DNA from 4 places in the Lysinibacillus sp. NPDC097214 genome. Region 2 is predicted to be linked to each of the others. Evidence: riboswitches for the same ligand, from Rfam matches in the RefSeq annotation. Region 2 holds a riboswitch; each other region holds the start of a gene.

Region 1 (5,429 bases), on a different contig from region 2:
CAGATGTTGTGGCACCTAATAAACGAGCAAGTGCAATAGCTTTTATGTTTACAGGGCTAACATTAGCAACTGTCACCGGTGTCCCCCTAGGAACTTTTATTGGACAAATAACTGGCTGGCGAATGTCGTTCATTTTCATTGTTTTAATTGGTATTATCGGGTTAATAAGTAATGCCCTGCTTGTTCCTAGTCAGTTATCTAAAGGCAATCCAATATCAATTCGCGATATCGGAAAAGTATTAGGGAATATACGAATGCTATTAATTCTCTTCATTACTGCGATTGGATACGGTGGAGCATTCATAGTATACACATATGTTTCTCCTATCTTAGAGCAGTATATGGGCTACTCACCGAAAGCAATTGTCGTGATCTTAGTTGGATACGGTATTTTTGTTGCAATTGGTAATACATTAGGTGGTCATTTTGCGAATAATAACCCTTTACGTTCTATCTTTATTATCTTTATAGGCTTAGCATTATCATTACTCGGCATCGGCTTCTTTTTGGAATCATCGTTTATTGGATTAATGATGGTCTTTATGATGGGGCTATTTATGTTTATGAATGTACCAGGATTACAGCTTTATGCCGTTCAGCTTTCAGAAAAGTATATACCCTCAGCTATTTCAATGGCTTCAGCATTAAATATTTCAGCTTTTAATATTGGCATTTTTCTAGGTTCATATATCGGGGGATTCATCATTCGCCACCAATCATTAGCTCATACACCTATATACGGATTCGCCTTGGTGATGCTTGCGGCAGCTACTACGTTACTATGGTTAATCTTCGATAGAAACAAACTATAGATCTAGGATAAAAAATGAAAGGAAGTCTTAACCAAGCTTCCTTTCATTTTTTATCCTATTCCACTTTTGCTCATTCTTTTCAAAGCATCAACCATTAACACCGAAAGTCTTTATTGTACATAAGATAAGGTATCAGCTATAGGATAGGAGGAGTTTAGTTGTATTACAATCCTTATCCGTATTTTGTCTATCCTAATTATTATCCAACATGGGTAATGGCAAATCAGCCAATCTCTCAACAACCTTCTAGACATCTAGCAATGCCAGACCCAACGAATAGAAGTCCATTTCCATCCATCAATACAGTGAAATTAAAGACTTCTGCGAAACGGATTAAGGTTATTATGCAGCAAGCACAATTACTTACGGATAAAATTGATGAATCAGAGCAATTTGCACATGATCTTATGAACGCAGCACAACTATCAAATAAAACAGAAGTTGAAAAATTAATTACGTCAACTGGCGTTACGATAAAATTCGAAACTACCTATACGCCAGATGGAATTCGTATAATATTTACTGATAGCGGATGTTGTAAGCTTACATTAGCTTTAAGTTGGTGAAGAGTTGGTCCTTTGAAGAGGGCCTCTTTTTGCTTTTAGCATGTTTATGGAGATTTTGAAATGTTTAATTTTTTAACCTTGTATCCCTATCAAACTTGTAAACTATAAACAAATATGCTAAAGTGTTTGTAAACTTTATTTCTGAAAATTCTTATATCGCATTTTCTTATCAAGAGAGACAGAGGGATTGGCCCTATGAAGTCTCAGCAACCAGCCTATAGGTATGGTGCTAATTCCAAATGGCAAAATTTAGCCTTGAAGATGAGAAGACTTACTTTAGTTGCTTTGCACAAGAGTCCTCTTCTTCAAGGAGGACTCTTTTTTATTTGCTATTTAACGAGAATGATAAGCAAAAAATAGCACCCAAAATATGAATAGAAAGCAGGGAAATAGTATGGCAAACGAACTTTTACAAGCAATTCAATTATTGAAATCGAAAGAATGGGTCGATTTAACACATACATTTGGTCCAAATTCTCCACACTTCTTTGTGTTCGACGATGCAAAATTTGAAACATTATTTTCCCATGATGATGGCTTCTTTGCACAACAATTCACTTTCCCAGGGCAATATGGAACACATATCGACCCACCTATTCATTTTGTGCGAGATACACGCTATTTAGAAGAACTGGACTTAAAAGAACTAGTGCTACCACTAATCGTTATTGATAAATCGAAGGATGCCGAAATTAATAACGATTACACATTAAGTGTTCAAGATATTCTTGACTTTGAAGCTGAACATGGAGAAATTGAAGCAGGTACCTTTGTTGCCCTGCGTACTGATTGGAGTAAACGCTGGCCAGATAAAGAGTCTTTCAGCAACAAAGATGCTGATGGCAATAATCATATTCCTGGCTGGGGATTAGAAGCGTTACAATTTTTATTCAACGAACGAAAAGTAAGTGCTGTCGGCCACGAAACTTTTGATACAGATTCAGCAGCAGATTTCCGTACAAACGGTAAGTTAGACGGCGAATATTTTGTGCTTGAGCAAGATACTTACCAAATTGAGCTTATGACAAATTTGGATAAGCTCCCTCCAAAAGGTGGAGTTATATTCAATATTGTGCCAAAGCCTGAAAAAGCATCTGGATTCCCTGTCCGTTCATTTGCTATATTACCTTAAAATAGCAATAGGTACGATTTGAAATGCGGACAAACACCACTTTGTTTTGCACAGAGCTGTATGGTAATTTAATTGACAGACTTTGCCATTTAGCATTTTATGAAGAGCATCTAATCTTGTTTTACTCGAGAAGTCTATGTGGTGAGGCTTGCCTTGTATAGTATTTTAACCATAGCTATAATACTATTTTGTTTCGCTCGTCGACTCATTCTATGATGAGGAACTGTTGATTTTCGCGGAGAGTGGCGACTCCTGCGGGATGAGCTTGCGCTGAAAGCCCCGCAGGAACGGAGTGACGAGGAGATTGAAGCCAAGCCCGCGGAAAGCGCCAGCTCGGAGTGAAAATCAACCTTTGTTTTTTGATACACTTTATTTAAATTAAACTCGACAAGTTAAGGTCTGATTCAATAAATATTGAACCAGACCTTTCTTAATCATTTATTTAGGTGAATTCTTTCTTTTGAAAATAACATAAACGATCAACATAATGATGATGAACAATACTATGAGATAAATACTGTAGCGGGATAAATATACCCCAACATAATGCCATTTCTCTCCAAGCACCATTCCTAAGGTAATAAAAGTAAATGTCCATATAGTTGCTCCCGCATAAGCAAAGAAAGCGAATTTTTTATAAGGGTAATTATTAATAGCCGCAATATATGCAGTAAGATGACGCACACCAGGAATGAAAAACCCTATTAATAATAATATTGGTCCAATTTTTTCAAATAACTTTTTCGTAAAATCAATTTTCTGTTCAGTTATATGGATTTTCGAACCGTATTTTTGTAATAAGGGGAGCCCGAATTTATAGCCTATATAGTAGCTCAAGGTAATTCCCCCCGCTGCACCTACGATAGCGCTGATTAAAGCTGGAATATGTGAAAGAGTTTCACGATATACACTATACCCTACATATGTTAAAAATATTTCATCAGGAAGTGGCAGCCCGACAATCCCTCCAACCAGGATAAGAATAATGCCAAAATATCCATAATGTTCAATAAGAGATTGCACGTGATGCGCCATAAATCCATCCCACCTAAATCGTAATAATTTTTAATAGTTAGCTTTATAATAACTCAATAGAGATAACATTATGAGTGTTATGAATTTATTACAATTTTCTCCATGCATTCATCAATGTTGTATCTTAAAAATGTTTTTCATTACTAACTAATTATTTGTAGCTCACGAAGAGCATAATCAATTCCATCTTCAGTTGATTTTTTCGTTACATAATCAGCGATATTTTTTAATGCTTCACTACCATTGCCCATTGCAATACCAAGGCCGACCTGCTCCAGCATGTCGATATCATTATCTCCATCTCCAAAAGCAAACGCTTCCTCAGGACTCAAGTCGAAATAATCTAACACAGCTTGGACAGCAATAGATTTGGAAACATCATGTTGCAAAACATTAGTAATGTAAGGGTGCCACCTTTTAAATAATAAATGAGGAAATTTTGAAGTATACTTTTTCTCAATATCCTCATCACCATATAAACACATTAAGTAAACCTCTTGCTTTACAATATCTTCATTAATAACAGGAAACTCTTGCAAAGATAATGTTTCTTGTATGGCTTTTAATGTCTTTTCTTCTTGGACGTTATTCATTGATAATTGTTCTGTAAAAAACGATAGACTTTGATTATTTTCATCAGCAAAAGCCTTAACTACTTGGACAATTTCTTTTGCAACAGGGATTTTATGTATGACTTGATCTTGGTGCTTAACATATGCACCATTAGCTGTAATAAACGTCTCTATTCCTACATTTCTTAAATCTTGGCACATCGATAAAGGTCTTCCTGTAGCAGCAACAATATGAATTCCTTTGTTCTTTAATTGCTCGATAGCGTTCCTTGTACTTTCTTCAATACGACCATCTTCGTAATTAACCAGCGTTCCATCTACGTCAAAGAATACAATTTTATAATCCATCGTTCGCTCCTTATCTTTTTACATAATTTTATCAATTATATCGATTAGCCCAGCCTTCACCTCCATTCAACCTTTATACATGGCATTGTTTTAACAAATATCATCCACAACTTTTGATGATTACTCTCTCTAGTTTAAAGATGCTAATTTCCGCCACAGACATGCATTGTGTGACTCCTCTTCACCATCCATAAACACCCCATTTTTTACCAATTAATGCGCTTATAATTTTACATTAAGAAACATCTTTATACCAAAAATACATATAGGTGTTTTCACCTACATGTATTTTTACTTTATTATATAAAAATCAGTAGCTATTTAATTAAACATTTGTACATATTTTGACAAACTAAAACGAATGTATAACTTGCTTTAACGACACCGATAAACACTATTACGGGTACATATCAAAATTTCAAACAACTAAAATGTAGAGAACATTTTTAGTTCAATAATTCTAAAGGAGTATACCAAAGAACATAGAATTGTTAAAATAAAAGATAACTAATTAAATACATTGAACGATACTATCCATCTTATAAATAGAACAAAAGAAATAATAACCGTCTGAATGTAAAGGAGTTGATTCTTATGGCATTTAACATTTACTACTATGAAAGTAGTGTGGATTGTAAGTTTTGCAAAAAGCATTTTACTACATATAAAGTCCGCCCTAATCGATATAAAATTATCGAAGAACAAACAGACTTCATGCCAGTTTATGAAGGTTTAAACCCGTTATTATATGAAGTTGCCGTTTGTCCTCATTGTGGCTACGCTTACCACAAATCTATGACAAGAACGTATGGACCGTTCATGCTTCTTATTGATGAGCTGTACATTAAAGAGCTACAAAAACCTATGGATATCTGCAAGGAGCGTACGATTGATGATGCCATTGTAAGCCTTAAATTAGCTTATCTTGTATCAAGAGCATCGATGGAAGAGTCCCTTCTTATGG
Region 2 (5,429 bases):
AAATTATGACCATTTACGAAAGTTGCTAATGAATGAACCTCGTGGGCACAAAGATATGTTTGGTTCTATTCTAGTTGAGCCTATTCATCCACAGTGTGATCTTGGCGTTATTTTCATGGATAGCGGCGATTACTTAAACATGTGTGGACATGGAACCATTGGCACAGTCACTATGTGTATCAATAAAGGACTTATTGAAAAGAAAGATAAAGTATTAGTTGATACACCATCAGGTATTGTGGAGTGCTCTATTTATTATAACGGGGATGAAGTGGAAGCAGTTGAATTCAAAAATGTACCAGCCTTTGTACTACATAAGGATTTAAAAATTGAACTGGATGAGCTAGGTACAGTTCAGCTTGATATTGCTTTCGGGGGAAGCTTTTTCGCTATAGTAAATGCAAGTGAGTTAAAGATAGACGTTGATTTGCAAAATAAACAAGAAATATTAAAATACTCCAAAGATATAAGAGATTATGTCAATGCGAATATTGACATTCAACATCCGTTAATTGACGGCATCAAGTCCGTTGACTTAGTAGAGATTTCAGAAAAAATTACGAATAGCCACTATAAAAACGTAGTTGTCTTTGGGAATGAACAAATTGACCGCTCTCCTTGTGGAACAGGCACCTGTGCTAAAATGGCAACGCTTACATTGGATGAAGGAGATGCAATTATTCAAGAAAGTATTATTGGTTCACAGTTTACAGGCAGAATTTTAGGCAAAACGAATGTGGGAGATTATGAGGCAATCATTCCAGCCATTCGCGGTGCAGCTTGGATTACTGGGGAGCACAAATTCATACTTCAAAGTAAAGATATTTATCCAGTAGGATTTGTTGTTTAAATAACAGGAAAAGGGGCGGTTATATGGGTAATAAAATATCCTTTGTTCAAATTCTAGTCATTGGATTCATGTTGTTTGCCATGTTTTTAGGTGCAGGAAATGTGATCTTCGCACCGATTGTAGGACAGCAGGCAGGAAACAATACACCAATCGCAATGGCGGGCTTTTTAATTACAGGAGTAGGCTTAGTTCTTTTAGCAATCGTTGCATTAAATAAAGGTGGCGGGACAGTAGAAAGTTTAGCGAATCGCGTTTCACCAAAGTTTGCAGTCGTTTTTTCCATTTTACTATTCCTTGCATTAGGGCCGTTCTATGTCATTCCACGTACAACATCGGTTGTGTATGAAATTGGATTAAGACAATTGTTCCCAAGTGATGCGAACCATACACTATTTTTACTCCTTTTCTCAGTTGCATTTATCGCGATGACAATCTATTTATCTTGGGAAACATCTAAGCTTGTTGAACGTTTAGGGAAAATTGCGACACCTATCTTTACAGTGCTTTTAATTATTATTGTTGCAAAATCAATTATTACTCCAATGGGTTCTGTACAAGCACCTGTAGAATCGGCTGGTTATGAAACAACGATGGCTGCTTTTCTAAAGGGCTTTACACAAGGTTATTACACAATGGATGTACTGGCAGCCTTTGTTTTTGGTGGAATTTTTATTAAATCAATTGAATCGTTGAATTTGAAGACACAAAAAGACGTTTCCAAAGTATTTTTTAAAGCAGGGATTATTACGGTTGTTGGTTTAGTTGCGTTACAGGTATCTATGGCTTGGATCGGTGTATCGAGTGTGGATTCGGTTGGTTATGTATCAAATGGCGGAGAACTTATTGCCTTAGCAGCGAAAACTTTATTTGGTCAAATCGGAATTTATTTAATTGGAATCGTCATTTTCTTAACAGGAATTACAACAAACGTTGCTTGTTTAGCTGCAACTGCTGAATATTTTAGCCGCATTATGCCAAGTATTTCATATAAAAAGTGGTTAATTGTTTTCTCATTACTAGGTGTTGTATTTACAAACTTTGGTTTAACAAAGATTTTATCGATGGCTTCACCAGTATTAATGCTTTTATACCCAATTGCTATCGCTTTAATCATCCTTATTTTTACAGAAAAATGGTTTGGTGGTGCACAAAGTGTATATGTAGGCACGATGATTGGTACTGCATTTATAGCAATATTAGATGCATTGAAGGATGCTAATATTATGGTAGACCAAATTAACGCTACATTTGCCTTTATTCCATTATTTACATCAGGTGCAGGTTGGCTAATTACAGGTCTGTTAGGTGCGATTATTGGCTATCTTTTCAGCAATAAAAATGTTGTACAGAGTGGTAGTAGTGTATCAAATTAAGTGAAACGATAGTATGATAACACCCGCATTTGAAATGTTCTTGGATGTGCCTTTTTACTTAAAGAGGCACATTTTTAATCGAGACTTTTAACTAGTATTTAGTTCTGGGAAATTCAATCAATAGTAATTTTTTGTTATTAATAAAAGTAAGAGTTGCTTGCAAGGTGGCAAATGTGCAATACGTGACGACTTGACTTTTGAAACATTGAATAAGCCTCAAATAAAAAATCCAATCGTTTTGATTTTTTGCCAAAACGATTGGATTATTTCAATGTGAAATTTTAAAGTTACACTTGTCACTTTAAAGTGATGAGGTCAGGCTTTTTTTGGTTTCGGATATCCGATTAGGATAGCGATGATTCCGCAAATTCCTATCAAAATTGGATAGAAAGAATATTGCAACATGCTCACTGGCGAAATTCCAGCTACGCTTGCGGCTGCCAGGAATTGAGCACCATATGGAAGAAGACCTTGGGCCGTACAGGAGAAAATATCTAATATACTTGCGGACTTTCTCGGCTCAATTCCATACTGGTCAGCAATATTTTTTGCAAGTGGACCAGCAATTAAAATAGCAATCGTATTATTGGCCGTAGATAAATTAGTTAGACCAACAAGGCCAGCAATCCCAAATTCAGCACCTTTTTTCGATTTAATTCTTCGTGTCGCAAGGTGAAGTAGGAAGTCAATGCCTCCGTTCAGCTTAATAATCTCCACCATTCCAGCTATTAAGATCGCAAGAAATGCCATTTCATACATGCCTGCCATTCCATCACCAATCTTTTGGAAAAGGTCCATTAACTGATAGCTACCATCCGCTAAGCCGACAGCCCCGGCCAGAACAATTCCAAATGCAAGAACAAGAAATACATTCATTCCAACTAGCGCAAAAATAATAACCAATACATAGGGAACAATTTTCACCCAACTATAGCTTAAATGCTCTACTTGTGCAGTCGTTTCACCCATTGTGATAATGCCTAGAATAATGCTCGTTACAATCGCTGCAGGCAACACAATCCAAAAATTCACCTTAAATTTATCCTTCATTTGTGCGCCTTGTGAACGAACGGCAGTAATGGTTGTATCTGAAATAAAGGATAGGTTATCGCCAAACATCGAACCTCCAACAATCGCTGCCATTACTAAAGCTATAGAAAAGTCGGTATGCTCACTGATCCCAACTCCAATTGGCGCCAGTGCAACAATTGTTCCTACCGATGTACCCATTGATAGGGAGATAAAGCAGGCAATGATGAACAAGCCTACGACAAGCAGGTTTTGCGGAATGACCGACAAAGCAAAGTTAACAGTGGAGTCCACTGCACCCATGCCTTTGGCTACCTCTGAAAAGGCTCCAGCCAAGAGAAAAATAACAACCATCAGCATGACATTTACATTTCCTGCGCCTTTACAAAAAATATCAACCTTATGCGAAAACGATTCTTTTCGATTCATCGCCAGAGCCACAGCGCCCGAAATAGCAATAGCTGCAATGACAGGGAAGGCATAAAAATCACCTGTAATAACCCCTGAACCAATAAATAAAACTAAAAAAACAACAAATGGGATTAACGCCCATGGATTCTCTTTCTTCAATTATTCAACCTCCAAAAATTAAAAATGGATACGTCTTTGTCCATTTTTCTCTAAAAAAAGACCACTTCTTGAAATAACAAGAAGAGGTCTTATATCTATAAAACACTCCTCTTATCTATCAAGCCATTGCTTGCTGGATTTGGCACAGTAACTTACTCACAAAGTTCCGCTGCCGAGATTTCATAGGGCCAGTCCCTCCATCTCTCTTGATAAGAAGAAAAACATATTATTTTTTGCACAATAATGAAATATTATAATAAAACATCTATATTTGCAACATTTTTTAATCAAACCTTATTTCAAAGTAACATAAAAGCTTTTTCTCAGGAAAAAAAGAGATCAGTAATGCTATTATCTAAAGATCTGCTACTTCAATTTCAAAGGTCTTTTAAAATTTTTCACATTAGGTCTTATTATATCTCGTTTCATAATATTAAATTTCCAAAATATAAAAAAATTAACTTATAATAATATTGTAGAATACTAATTGGAATTTAATGAGGTATATCGGATGGATAAAAGAGAAAAATTATTAATTACAGCATTTTATTTAGCAAAGTTTGATAGGGTCGCCTACGCGAATCTTGGATATTTTAAAATTAATCAGGCACATGAAGAAATAGGTAAAAAACTAGGTTATAAGAGAAACAGTGTAAAGAATCGGCGGGATGATTTTGATCCGTTATTTGGACATCGGGCGGGTTGGCATCAAGTAGAGTTAAGTAAAAGTAACTTAAAAATTGTTGATGCATTTGATCATTTGAGTGAAGAAGCACTAAGAGCTGTTGTATTGGATTTATTAGATGAAGCGTCATCAAGGGCAGTGCTTTTATTATCTGAAAATGTACATAAACAAACATCTACTTATACAACACGTGGTATAACGGGAAAAAAAGCTGAAGCAATTTTTGTAGATTGGTTTGCTAAATATTATCCCCATGATGTTTTAGTAGATACTCGTGATTTAGGTTGTGGGTATGATTTTGAGGTTGAAAATTCTGACCGTGTATTTGAAGTAAAAGGTTTATCGGGAGATAATGGTGGCGTATTGTTTACAGATAAAGAATGGGTTATTGCAGCTGAAAAACAAGAAGATTATCACCTTGTATTAGTAAAAGATTGTTTTAGTAATGAGCCCATAGTGGAGGTTTATTCCAACCCGCATAGGAAATTTAATCCTAAGAAGCAGATTACCACTGTAATCAATGTTAATTGGGGTATTAGCAGTAGTGATTTAAATTATACAGAGATTGATTAGTAAGCAAAAGTGTAGCTATATTAATATGCTAAAATAAGTTTATCTATATCGTAAGTAAGGTGGCATTAAGGTGAATACAGTTGAAATTAATACATGGCCATTTAATGAAAAAAGTTTAAAAAGTATCAATAACAAAGAAAGCTATTTAAATTATCCAGTCATCTACCTTTTAAAGGATCAAAAAGAGGCTTATATTGGAGAAACGGTAGCTTTCAAAAATCGAATGCGTGCACATTTAAATACAAAGGAACGTCAGAAATTAGATGAGATGCATTTAATCCATCATGAGGAGTTTAATCGTTCTGCTACGTTTCATTTAGAGACGAAGCTTATTAATTATTTTCTAGGA
Region 3 (5,429 bases), on a different contig from region 2:
AGCTGGATACACCCAATTTTCATCTCGATTCCTCCCTATTCCCAAAAGTATTTATTTTACTGCATTTGTGCTTTTCTTTGTTTCATTATACTACAAATGAAAATGAGATCGCTGTTGTCAGAGCTAAGAGCAGCTTTGGAACATATACAAAAAGACCAGGATCTCAGCAATGAAGTGAGCCCTGGTCTTTTCGCGAAAGTGAATCTTACTAATCATTTTTGCTCTTAGTTTTAGATTCTATTAATAAGTACGATTAAGTCTAATAAAAGTTACAGTAATTAAAAAAAAAAATTAAATATTTTTTTAATGGCTTAAAAGTAATGCCTAAACCTATGTTTTATGGGCATTGTTAAGATGCCTCAGATGTTGTTACAATGCCAAGGCATAATTATGTCCGGAATCGACTTTGTGCTTAGGCCTGCAAGCTCTCCGCTTGCATTTCGTACGTCCATCTTTGTAAATAAAGACTCTAGACAATTAGTAAAAAAAGTAATAGTATTTGCATCAATTATTATTTTCTAAAAAGGAGAACATGCATGGAATTCTCAAAAAAACTACAGCAACTCCCGACTCAATTTTTTGCAGCCTTGGTGCAAAAAGTGAATAGTGCTTTAGCAGAAGGGCGCGATGTTATTAATCTCGGTCAAGGCAATCCCGATCAGCCCACTCCCCAACACATTATAAAAGCGTTACAGGAGGCTGCTGAAAACCCTCAACATCATAAATATTCTCCATTCCGTGGCATAGTGGAATTACGTCAAGCAGCCGCAGACTTCTACAAACGTGAATACAATGTTGACATTGACCCTGAAACAGAGGTAGCTATCCTTGGTGGTACAAAAATTGGTCTTGTTGAGCTACCGTTAGCGGTTTTAAACCCCGGTGATACAATGTTATTACCTGATCCTGGCTATCCTGATTACTTATCTGGTGTCGTATTAGGTGATGTTAATTTTGAAGTCATGCCACTTTTTGCAGAGAATAATTTCCTGCCTGATTATAATGCTTTATCCAATGAAGTAAAAGAAAAGGCTAAGCTTCTTTACTTAAATTACCCGAACAACCCAACTGGTGGTACTGCAACACTTGAATTTTTCGAGAAAACGGTGCGCTTTGCTAAAGAGCACAACATAATCGTCTCACATGATTTCGCTTACGGAGCCATTGGATTTGACGGCAAAAAACCTATTAGCTTCCTACAAGCGGAAGGTGCCAAAGAGGTCGGCATCGAAATGTATACATTATCTAAAACATTTAATATGGCAGGCTGGCGTATTGGATTCGCAGTTGGTAACGCTGATATTATTGCGGCTATTAATCTTATTCAAGATCATCTATTTTGTAGTCAATTCCCCGCTGTGCAACAAGCAGCAGCGGTTGCCCTTACAGCATCTCAGGATTGCGCGGATGAACTAAGAGCGACTTATGAGCGTCGGCGAAATGTTCTTATCGAAGAAGCACAACGAATTGGTTGGCAAGTAACCGCCCCGAAGGGTTCTTTCTTTGCATGGCTCCCTGTTCCATTAGGTTATACAAGCGAGCAGTTTGCTGATGTATTGCTCGACAAAGCTGATATCGCAGTAGCTGCAGGCAATGGCTTCGGTCAATATGGTGAAGGCTATGTGCGTGTAGGTTTACTTGTAAGTGAAGATCGCTTACGTGAAGCAGTCAGCCGAATTGAAAAATTAAACTTATTTAACTCATAAGCATTTGAACTTCCTCTATCAAAAAACTGTCCCATTAGCTCACATTTGCTATGGGACAGTTTTTTCACCTCACTATCTTCTTTGGTAGCTCTAACCCTTCTTCTAGCGGATAAAATTGGACCTACCCTATTTCTTCATGCGGACACAACACCCCTCTGATCGCTCATAGAGCCATGAAAATGCGTTTCATATCTCCCATTTCTCGCTGACATTCCCATCCATCTTCCTAAATGGAATATTATAATAAAATAAAAAATTTTAAAAATTCCATTGACTTCCTATACCCTTTAATTTATATTAGTCCTATCGGATTTACAAAAAAATATTATAAATCTCTTATCAAGAGTAGCTGAGGGACTGGCCCTATGAAGCTCGGCAACCTCCTTTTTTAAGGAAGGTGCCAAATCCAGCAAACGATCATCGTTTGAAAGATAAGAGAGGACGTTTTCATGGACCTCTCTTAATTTTTTTAAGAGAGTTTTTTTTATCTTCATTTACATGAAGATAAAAGCCTCCGGCGGATGTCACGGATTTTGAAAGGAATGAATATAAGGATGTTAGCCTAAAACTTCGCATCCTGCGAAAACGGCTAACTGACCTGCATCCTGCAGGCCTAAGCACAATTCAAAATCCGGACGGCAATTACGCCAAGGCGAAATTGATTTTAAAACCGATAAAACAACTTTGGAGGTATGTTTCATGAAAAAGAAAAACAAAATTTTACTAGGTTTAGCAAGTCTCACATTGGTAGCAGCATTAGTAGGTTGCGGTACTAAAGAAGATAAAGGTAGTCAGGCTATTAATGAAAATAAAATTGTAGTTGGTGTAACTTCTGGTCCGCACGAACAAATTACAGAGGTTGTTGCAAAAGTTGCCAAAGAAAAAGGCTTAGAGGTTGAACTAAAAACTTTCTCTGATTATGTTTTACCAAATACATCGTTAGCCGAGGGTGATCTTGATGTAAACAGCTATCAACACAAGCCATTCCTCGACGCATTTAACAAAGATCACAAAACAGATTTAGTGCCAGTAGGAAAAACAATTTTAAATCCTATGGGCATATACTCTGAGAAATATAAATCATTCGATGAGGTTCCTGATGGTGCAACATTCGGATTACCAAATGATCCAACGAACGGGGCTCGTGCTCTATTTGTCCTTCAAGAGGCAGGCATCATTAAATTAAAAGAAGGTGCAGACTTAACAGCATCTATTCGCGATGTGGAAGAAAACAAAAAGAATTTTAAATTCATTGAATTAGAGGCTGCACAAATTCCGAAGCAGCTCAGTGAAGTAGATGTGGCAGCTATTAATACGAACTTCGCTCTTGATGCTGGTATTAATCCTAAAAAAGATTCCATCCTTTTAGAATCTACTGACTCTCCTTATGTAAATTACATTGCAGTCCGTGCTGAAAACGAAGATGACCCAACGATAAAGAAATTTATTGAAGCTTACCATTCTGATGAAGTACGCAAATTTATTGAAGAAGAGTTCAAAGGTTCCGTTATTCCGGGCTGGTAAGTGACGATTAAGGACCTTTCATACAATCGAGAATCTGCGAAAACTAGCAGATTCTTGCTTTATAGAAGGGCTTAGAAAGGAGATATCACAGTATGATTCAATTAGAAAATATAACAAAAGAATTTAAAACTAAAAAAGGTATCGTCAAAGCAGTAGATGGTATTAACTTGCATGTCAAAAAAGGTGAAATCCATGGGGTTATTGGCTACAGTGGTGCAGGAAAAAGTACTCTTATCCGCTGTGTTAATTTATTAGAGCGTCCGACAACAGGAAAAGTATTGATCGACAATGTAGATATTACTTCCCTTTCTTTAAACGACCTTCGCGAAACACGTCAAAAAATCGGCATGATCTTCCAGCATTTTAATCTCTTAAAAACAGCGACCGTTTACAACAATATCTCGGTACCATTAAAGCTTCTAGGCTATAACGACTCTGAAGTGAAAAAACGCGTTGCAAAATATGCAGAAATCGTTGGCCTAACAGAGAAATTAGATAGCTACCCTAGCCAACTTTCAGGTGGTCAAAAGCAACGTGTCGCTATTGCACGTGCCCTCGCCCAAGAGCCTGAGATTTTACTCAGTGATGAAGCGACAAGTGCTCTCGATCCTGAAACAACTGACGCTATTCTTGAGCTTCTCTTGAAAATTAATCGTGAGCTGGGCATCACTATTTTACTCATTACACATGAAATGAACGTTATTCAAAAAATTTGCGATGATGTATCCGTTCTTGAATCAGGGACGGTTGTAGAATATGGCTCTGCTATAGAACTATTTTCGAAGCCTCAGCATTTAACGACACGTAAGTTTTTAAATACCATTTCTCAACGCAATTTATCGCCTTCCCTTATCGAGCAATTAAATCTTTCAGGAAGTGTGATTCGTTTAACATTCCTTGGTGAAAGTACCGGGAAGCCATTACTTGCAGAAGTGAGCAAAGTTTATGATGTACAACCAAATATTTTAACAGCCAATATCATTGAATTAAAAAACGGCATTGTCGGTAATATTGTCGTCCATCTACACGGTAAGGCGCATATCGTAGAAAAGGCACTTACGTATTTTATAGAAAACGGGGTAGGCGTTGAGGAATTAGGAGGCGAATTAAATGAATAGCATTCAAAGCTTCTTTGCAGACTGGTCAGATGTTATTGGGCAATCCATTATAGAAACCTTTCAAATGGTCGGGATTTCATTATTCTTTTCTATTTTAATTGGGATTCCTTTAGGGCTTTTAATCGTTTTAACTCGCCCGGGGCAATCATTTGAAAATAAATTTCTTTATCAATTTTTCAATTTATTTATTAATATTATTCGCTCTGTACCGTTCATCATTTTACTATTCTTCATTTTACCGTTCACAAAGATAATCGTTGGCACAACTATTGGTGTAAAAGGTGTTATTGTGCCGCTTGTTGTTTATACAGCGCCTTATATTGCGCGACTTATGGAAACGGCACTTTTGGAAGTTGATCCAGGTGTTGTGGAAGCTTATACAGCAATGGGTATTAAACGTCGTCACATCATTTGGAATGTCTTACTACGTGAGGCTCGTCCATCCATTATTTTAGGCTTAACAATTGCCACAATCGGTCTGATAGGAGCAACAGCAATGGCAGGAATGGTTGGTGCTGGTGGTTTAGGTGATCTCGCTTATCGTTACGGCCATTTACGCTATGAAGTCGATGTGATGTATGCGACAGTGTTTATCTTAATCATCCTCGTTCAGATTATTCAATCAATGGGTAACCGCTTTGCTGCGAAACTAAAGAAAGATTAGTAGGAGGATGAGGATGACGATGACAAAGACAACACATGGCGATCTACTGTTAAAAAATATAAATGCACAAACCCCCTTCCCTATTTGCTTTGCAGATTTAGAAAAGGCTGTTGCAGAAAAAATGGAAGCTGGTCCGTTTGGCTACATCCGTTCAGGTGCTGGGGGTGAGCAAACATTACGAAATAACCGCGCAGTCTTTGAAAAATACTCTATTATTCCACGCTTTTTACAGGATGTTTCAAGTATTGATACATCGATTGAGCTGTTCGGAAAAGTACATCCAACTCCGCTCTTATTTGCTCCTGTTGGCATGAACAAAATGGCACATAACGAGGGAGAGCTTGCCGTTGCACGCGCAGCTGATCAGTTAAAAATCCCTTATATTCAAAGTACAGTTTCAAGCTATGCACTTGAGGA
Region 4 (5,429 bases), on a different contig from region 2:
TTAATACCACCAATAATAATAGTACCTAATAATACAACAATAATAAGTCCTGTAATCCAAGTCTTAACATCGAAAGCGTTTTCAACAGCTGTCGCAATTGCATTCGATTGAACACCCGGCATCAATATTAACATAGCAGCTAATGCGGCAACAGCAAAAATAACTGCAAACCACTTTTGCCCCATTCCTTTTTCTATGTAAAAAGCTGGACCACCACGATATTCTGTATCTTTCTCTTCTTTATAAATTTGAGCTAACGTCGACTCGACATAAGCAGTTGCCGCACCGATAAAGGCGATTGCCCACATCCAAAAAACAGCACCAGGTCCCCCCATCCCGATTGCTGTAGCTGTACCGGCAATATTACCTGTACCTACTCGACCAGATAATGCAATAGACATTGCTTGGAAAGATGAAATCCCCTTATCCGATTTTTCGCCTTTAAACATTAAAACAAACATATCTTTAATGTGTCTTACTTGTAGGAACCTCGTAATGATTGAAAAAAAGAGCCCAATTAACAAAATGCCATAAATAAACCACGGTCCCCATAAAATATCATTCATTTTCCCAACGATTGTTTCCATTTTACCCCTCCAATTTAAAAATAATACTTTAGGTCATTATAGTATTACACTTTTCAGAAAATTACAACATTATATTCGAGTAACAAAAAGTTAGTAATTTTCTAGTTAATTGGAGAGGTTATTCACTACTTAATTATATAGCCAATGTTTCGAAGAGCATTATTAATAAAATCACGTATATAGACAAAAATCTCGTCTCGCTCTACTTCATGAAATAGATTATGGTAACAGTTTACCCATTCTTTAAATTGAAACTCTGTAAAGTCCTGCTGATGAAGCCAATTACGAGCTTGTTTAGTTTCAGTAATATTATCTTTTCCAGCTGTCATAACTAACATAGGCATGTTTGGGAATTCAGCCGTAGGCAATAACACTAAATTGCGCATCATTTGCTGTAACTCTCGATACCATTTCACTGAAACAACTGACGAAAAAGGAACCTCATCCTTCATCTCATCTCTACCTTCTAAACTGCGCGTTAGTGATTCTAAAGTAATTTCATGGGTCAGCTTCACATTTGCAGTCAGGGCACTTAAACTAGTTAAAGCATTTGATAGTTTGCCTGGCAATAGCTTTAAATGAAGCCAAGGTGAGGTTAAAATAATTCCTGCGCATTCATATTTTCGTTTTTGCATGGTATGTAGTAATAGTGTCGCACCAAGCCCATGTCCTATTAAAAAGACAGGTAAATTATACGAAAATGCATTCTCGATTAAATGCCTTGTATATTTGTTGTATTCTTTAAAATCTTCATCGTGAACACTTGAATACCCTTTATTTACTCCATGATTAGGTAAATCCCCCATGACTATGTGGAAGCCTTCCAATCTTAATTTTTCTATAAGCCATGCATACCAGCGGTGATTTTCATATGCACCATGAAGAATAGCAACCACAGCCTTTGCTTGTCCATCAGCTTCCCATTTCCACATTTCACATAGTCCTCCTAAAAAAATAATTACACAATGATTATAACGGAATATCTAGCTCATTTTAATTTAATATTTCCATCAAGTTGCGTATTTGTTACGATAATATTACATCATAGAAAGAAAAGAGGCGATTCTCATGATCTATCCATTTAAAGGTAAAACACCCAATATTGATCCATCTGTATTTATTGCCGATTATGCAACCGTAACTGGTGACGTTACAATAGGTGCTGAAACAACAATTTGGTTTAACACGGTTATTCGAGGGGATGTATCACCGACAGTTATCGGAAAAAGAGTTAGTATTCAAGACCTCTGTTGCTTACATCAAAGCCCTAAATATCCACTAATTATTGAAGATGAGGTAACAGTCGGACATCAAGTAACTTTACATAGCTGTACAATTCGAAAAAAAGCCTTAATTGGTATGGGCTCTATCGTATTAGACGGAGCGGAGATTGGAGAGGGTGCATTCATTGGGGCGGGTAGCCTTGTACCTCCAGGCAAAGTCATTCCTCCAAATAGCTTAGCATTAGGGCGTCCCGCAAAAGTTGTAAGAGAATTAAACGATGAAGATAAAGAAGATATGGAACGCATCATACGTGAATATGTAGAAAAAGGTCAATACTATAAATCTCTTCAACCAAAAAATAAATAGTTATTTCAACTAAATCAAAGCAGCTCCTCGTTTGCTTGGACAACCGAGCCATACACGATTATGATAAGGAGCTTATTTTTTTCGCTGAAAGAAGTTAAAAACAACGAAAGGGGCATTAGCATGTTGAGCCCCTTTCTGTAATAGTATATTAAAATATTTTTTCAGCTACTTTATTACTTTAGCTGAATAGTTTATAAACCTGCTTTTTCTTGTAATGCGTCAGCTTTGTCTGTTTGTTCCCAAGGTACATTTAAGTCTGTACGACCGAAGTGACCATATGCTGCAGTTTGCTTATAAATTGGGCGACGTAGGTCAAGCATTTTAATAATCCCCGCTGGGCGTAGGTCAAATAGCTCACGTACCCATTTTACAATTTCACTTTCTGTAACTTTTCCTGTCCCGAAAGTATCAACTGCAATAGATACGGGTTGAGCAACACCAATCGCATAAGCTAGTTGTACTTCAGCGCGATCTGCTAAACCAGCTGCTACGATATTTTTCGCCACATAGCGTGCTGCATATGCCGCTGAACGGTCTACCTTAGTTGCATCCTTACCAGAGAAAGCACCTCCACCATGACGTGCATAGCCACCGTATGTATCAACGATGATTTTACGTCCAGTTAGACCAGCGTCTCCTTTTGGACCACCAATTACGAATCGGCCAGTTGGGTTAATGAAATATTTAGTCTCAGCATCTAATAATTCACTTGGAACAACTGGGGCAATAACGAATTCTTTTAAGTCTGCTTGAATTTGCTCAAGTGTAGCTTCTTCGTCATGCTGTGTAGAAATGACAATCGTATCAACACGCACTGGTACATTGTTTTCATCATACTCAATTGTTACTTGTGTTTTTCCGTCTGGACGTAAATATGCTAGTTCACCAGATTTGCGTACTTCCGTTAAACGACGAGCCAATTTATGCGCTAAACTAATTGGTAATGGCATAAGCTCTGGTGTTTCGTTACATGCATAACCGAACATTAAACCTTGGTCACCTGCGCCAATTGCTTCAATGTCAGCGTCAGTCATAGAGCCTTCACGCGCCTCTAAGGCTTGGTCAACACCTTGAGCAATATCAGGTGATTGCTCACCAATAGCAACAAGTACTGCTAGGTTTTCTGCATCAAAACCATATTTCCCACGTGTATAACCGATTTCTGCTACAGTATCACGAACGATACCTTTAATGTCTACATAAGTAGAAGTAGTAATTTCTCCTGCTACTAATACTAAGCCAGTTGTTACTGTTGTTTCACACGCTACACGTGCGTTTGGATCTTCTGTTAAAATGGCATCTAAAATGGCATCCGAGATTTGATCACAAATTTTGTCTGGATGTCCTTCTGTTACACTCTCTGATGTAAACAATCGACGGTTTGTCATTTGATTTTCCTCCTATTACTTTTACAAATAATATTTGCGAATTAATACGGTACTCATTACCCATGTCAAGCCCGCTCCTATAGATTGAACTCTAAAGCCGTTGTTGTAGCTGTTGCTGTCGTTTCACTTTCGCACAAAAAACAACTGTTGCTGTCGTTTCACTTTCACACAAAAAACAACTACTGCTTTTAACACGAGGTTTTCGAAAGATCCGTCATTATAATAAGGAAAGGACTATATACTTACCTTTACATTCGTTTTTAACAATAAAAAAATCCTTTTCTCACGCTTACTTAACATGAGGAAAGGAATAATGACTTCGTAACCTTTCACTCTTATCGTTCAAGGGGTTTCCCCTTGCATCAGATTGGCACCAGCGCATGTCGTGAAATAGTTCATGCAGGTTGCCGGGTTTCATAGGGCCTGACCCTCCACCAGCTCGGGATAAGAGTATCCGTTCAATATCTCATAATACGTAAAAGGTCGAACGTTGTCAAATTTTTTTCACTTCTTTCAGCGAGTGTCCCAACACCCACTGAAATAGAGGAACTCAGACTAAGTACACCACGACCTGTGGCATTACCGAAATGACCGACATCGTGTCGGCCCTCGTGTTGTTGTTGCTGTCGCACAGATAAAACCGTGTTGCTGTCGCTTCGCTTACGCGCAAAAAACATCTGCTGGCCTAAGCACAAAGCCGACTCCGAATCCAACTATGCCGAGGTACAATTGATTGTATTCATATAAGATAGTATGGAATTATAATGAAACTTTTTTGGATTATGCTGTAAATTTAAACAAAATAATCCCTACTCTCCACCTCACATCATGTGTTAACATATGTGTATCCCTTTACAGCACATTTTGTAGCGAAAGCAAAGCGTCAGCTACAGAACATGTGGTGGATGAATATGATTGTAGCCCCTATTCAATCGAAGACAAGCTCCAACGAATAAAAAACAAGCTAAAACTTCACATCCTGTGCGAACCTCATGTTAGCCAAAAGCTTCTAAACACAATTTTGCTGTGTCGAAAGTGATTGTCTGATCACTTATTATAAATAGGGTAAAAAGCATTATTAAAACGAATTAATTTACTTTTTGTCGTTTTCTTGAAAAGTAATAAAATCTGAAAAATAATTTCTTAATTAGTATAGATTATTAAACCAATTGTGTTATACTATTTTTGAAATTAAGAAAATCTCCCTCAGACTCAAGGGAATACTATAAAAAAGGATGGTATTTAATCGATGAATTCAGTAGAAATTGCAAACGAACTGAAGGAATTATTAAGCGGCAGTAACATTAATGTTCAACTTTCAGTACCACAATTAGCTGAAAAAGCTACTTCTCGTGGTGAAGCTATGTTAACAGTAGATGGCGCAGTTCGTGCAGAAACTGGCAAATACACTGGTCGTTCACCTAAAGATAAATATACGGTAGAAGAAGAGAGTACAAAAGATAAAATTGACTGGGGAAAAGTTAACCGACCAATTTCTTCTGAAGTGTTCGATAACTTATATGTAAAAGTAGTAAAATATTTAAAAGAACGTGACGAATTATTCGTATTCAAAGGCTTTGCTGGTGCTGACAAAGATTCTCAATTAAGCATCCAAGTAATCAATGAATATGCTTGGCACAATCTGTTCGCTCATCAATTATTTATCCGTCCAACTAAAGAAGAATTAGCTTCTCATGTTGCTGACTTCACAGTTATCTCAGCTCCTAATTTTAAAGCAGACCCTGCCATTGATGGCACTGCTTCTGAAACATTCATCATTGTATCACTTGAAAAGAAAATTATCCTAATCGGTGGTACTGAATACGCTGGTGAAATCAAAAAGTCTATTTTCGGTATTATGAAC

The links. A riboswitch is a leader RNA that binds a small molecule or an ion and turns the genes downstream of it on or off. The one in region 2 is predicted to bind S-adenosylmethionine.
Region 1: another riboswitch for S-adenosylmethionine. It lies ahead of ACQKMI_RS17155 (cyclase family protein); the one in region 2 lies ahead of ACQKMI_RS19780 (Na+/H+ antiporter NhaC family protein).
Region 3: another riboswitch for S-adenosylmethionine. It lies ahead of ACQKMI_RS16300 (MetQ/NlpA family ABC transporter substrate-binding protein); the one in region 2 lies ahead of ACQKMI_RS19780 (Na+/H+ antiporter NhaC family protein).
Region 4: another riboswitch for S-adenosylmethionine. It lies ahead of metK (methionine adenosyltransferase); the one in region 2 lies ahead of ACQKMI_RS19780 (Na+/H+ antiporter NhaC family protein).

Annotation. Positions count from the first base shown of each region.
Region 1 is NZ_JBNNSS010000007.1:154,151-159,579, forward strand. It holds gene ACQKMI_RS17145 (MFS transporter) at 1-812, shown strand, start outside; gene ACQKMI_RS17150 (hypothetical protein) at 971-1,378, shown strand; SAM riboswitch class I at 1,542-1,646, shown strand; gene ACQKMI_RS17155 (cyclase family protein) at 1,773-2,510, shown strand; gene ACQKMI_RS17160 (DedA family protein) at 2,949-3,545, opposite strand; gene ACQKMI_RS17165 (Cof-type HAD-IIB family hydrolase) at 3,689-4,465, opposite strand; gene ACQKMI_RS17170 (DUF2225 domain-containing protein) at 5,060-5,429, shown strand, end outside.
Region 2 is NZ_JBNNSS010000010.1:48,707-54,135, forward strand. It holds gene ACQKMI_RS19770 (proline racemase family protein) at 1-850, shown strand, start outside; gene brnQ (branched-chain amino acid transport system II carrier protein) at 874-2,223, shown strand; gene ACQKMI_RS19780 (Na+/H+ antiporter NhaC family protein) at 2,539-3,822, opposite strand; SAM riboswitch class I at 3,931-4,038, opposite strand; gene ACQKMI_RS19785 (protein NO VEIN domain-containing protein) at 4,334-5,080, shown strand; gene ACQKMI_RS19790 (DUF2075 domain-containing protein) at 5,151-5,429, shown strand, end outside.
Region 3 is NZ_JBNNSS010000006.1:357,134-362,562, forward strand. It holds gene ACQKMI_RS16290 (carbon-nitrogen family hydrolase) at 1-23, opposite strand, end outside; gene ACQKMI_RS16295 (pyridoxal phosphate-dependent aminotransferase) at 537-1,706, shown strand; SAM riboswitch class I at 2,040-2,144, shown strand; gene ACQKMI_RS16300 (MetQ/NlpA family ABC transporter substrate-binding protein) at 2,406-3,230, shown strand; gene ACQKMI_RS16305 (methionine ABC transporter ATP-binding protein) at 3,323-4,348, shown strand; gene ACQKMI_RS16310 (methionine ABC transporter permease) at 4,341-5,012, shown strand; gene ACQKMI_RS16315 (alpha-hydroxy acid oxidase) at 5,032-5,429, shown strand, end outside.
Region 4 is NZ_JBNNSS010000001.1:780,678-786,106, forward strand. It holds gene ACQKMI_RS03675 (alanine/glycine:cation symporter family protein) at 1-587, opposite strand, end outside; gene ACQKMI_RS03680 (alpha/beta hydrolase) at 713-1,519, opposite strand; gene ACQKMI_RS03685 (gamma carbonic anhydrase family protein) at 1,656-2,177, shown strand; gene metK (methionine adenosyltransferase) at 2,369-3,565, opposite strand; SAM riboswitch class I at 3,898-4,016, opposite strand; gene ACQKMI_RS03695 (hypothetical protein) at 4,024-4,242, opposite strand; gene pckA (phosphoenolpyruvate carboxykinase (ATP)) at 4,815-5,429, shown strand, end outside.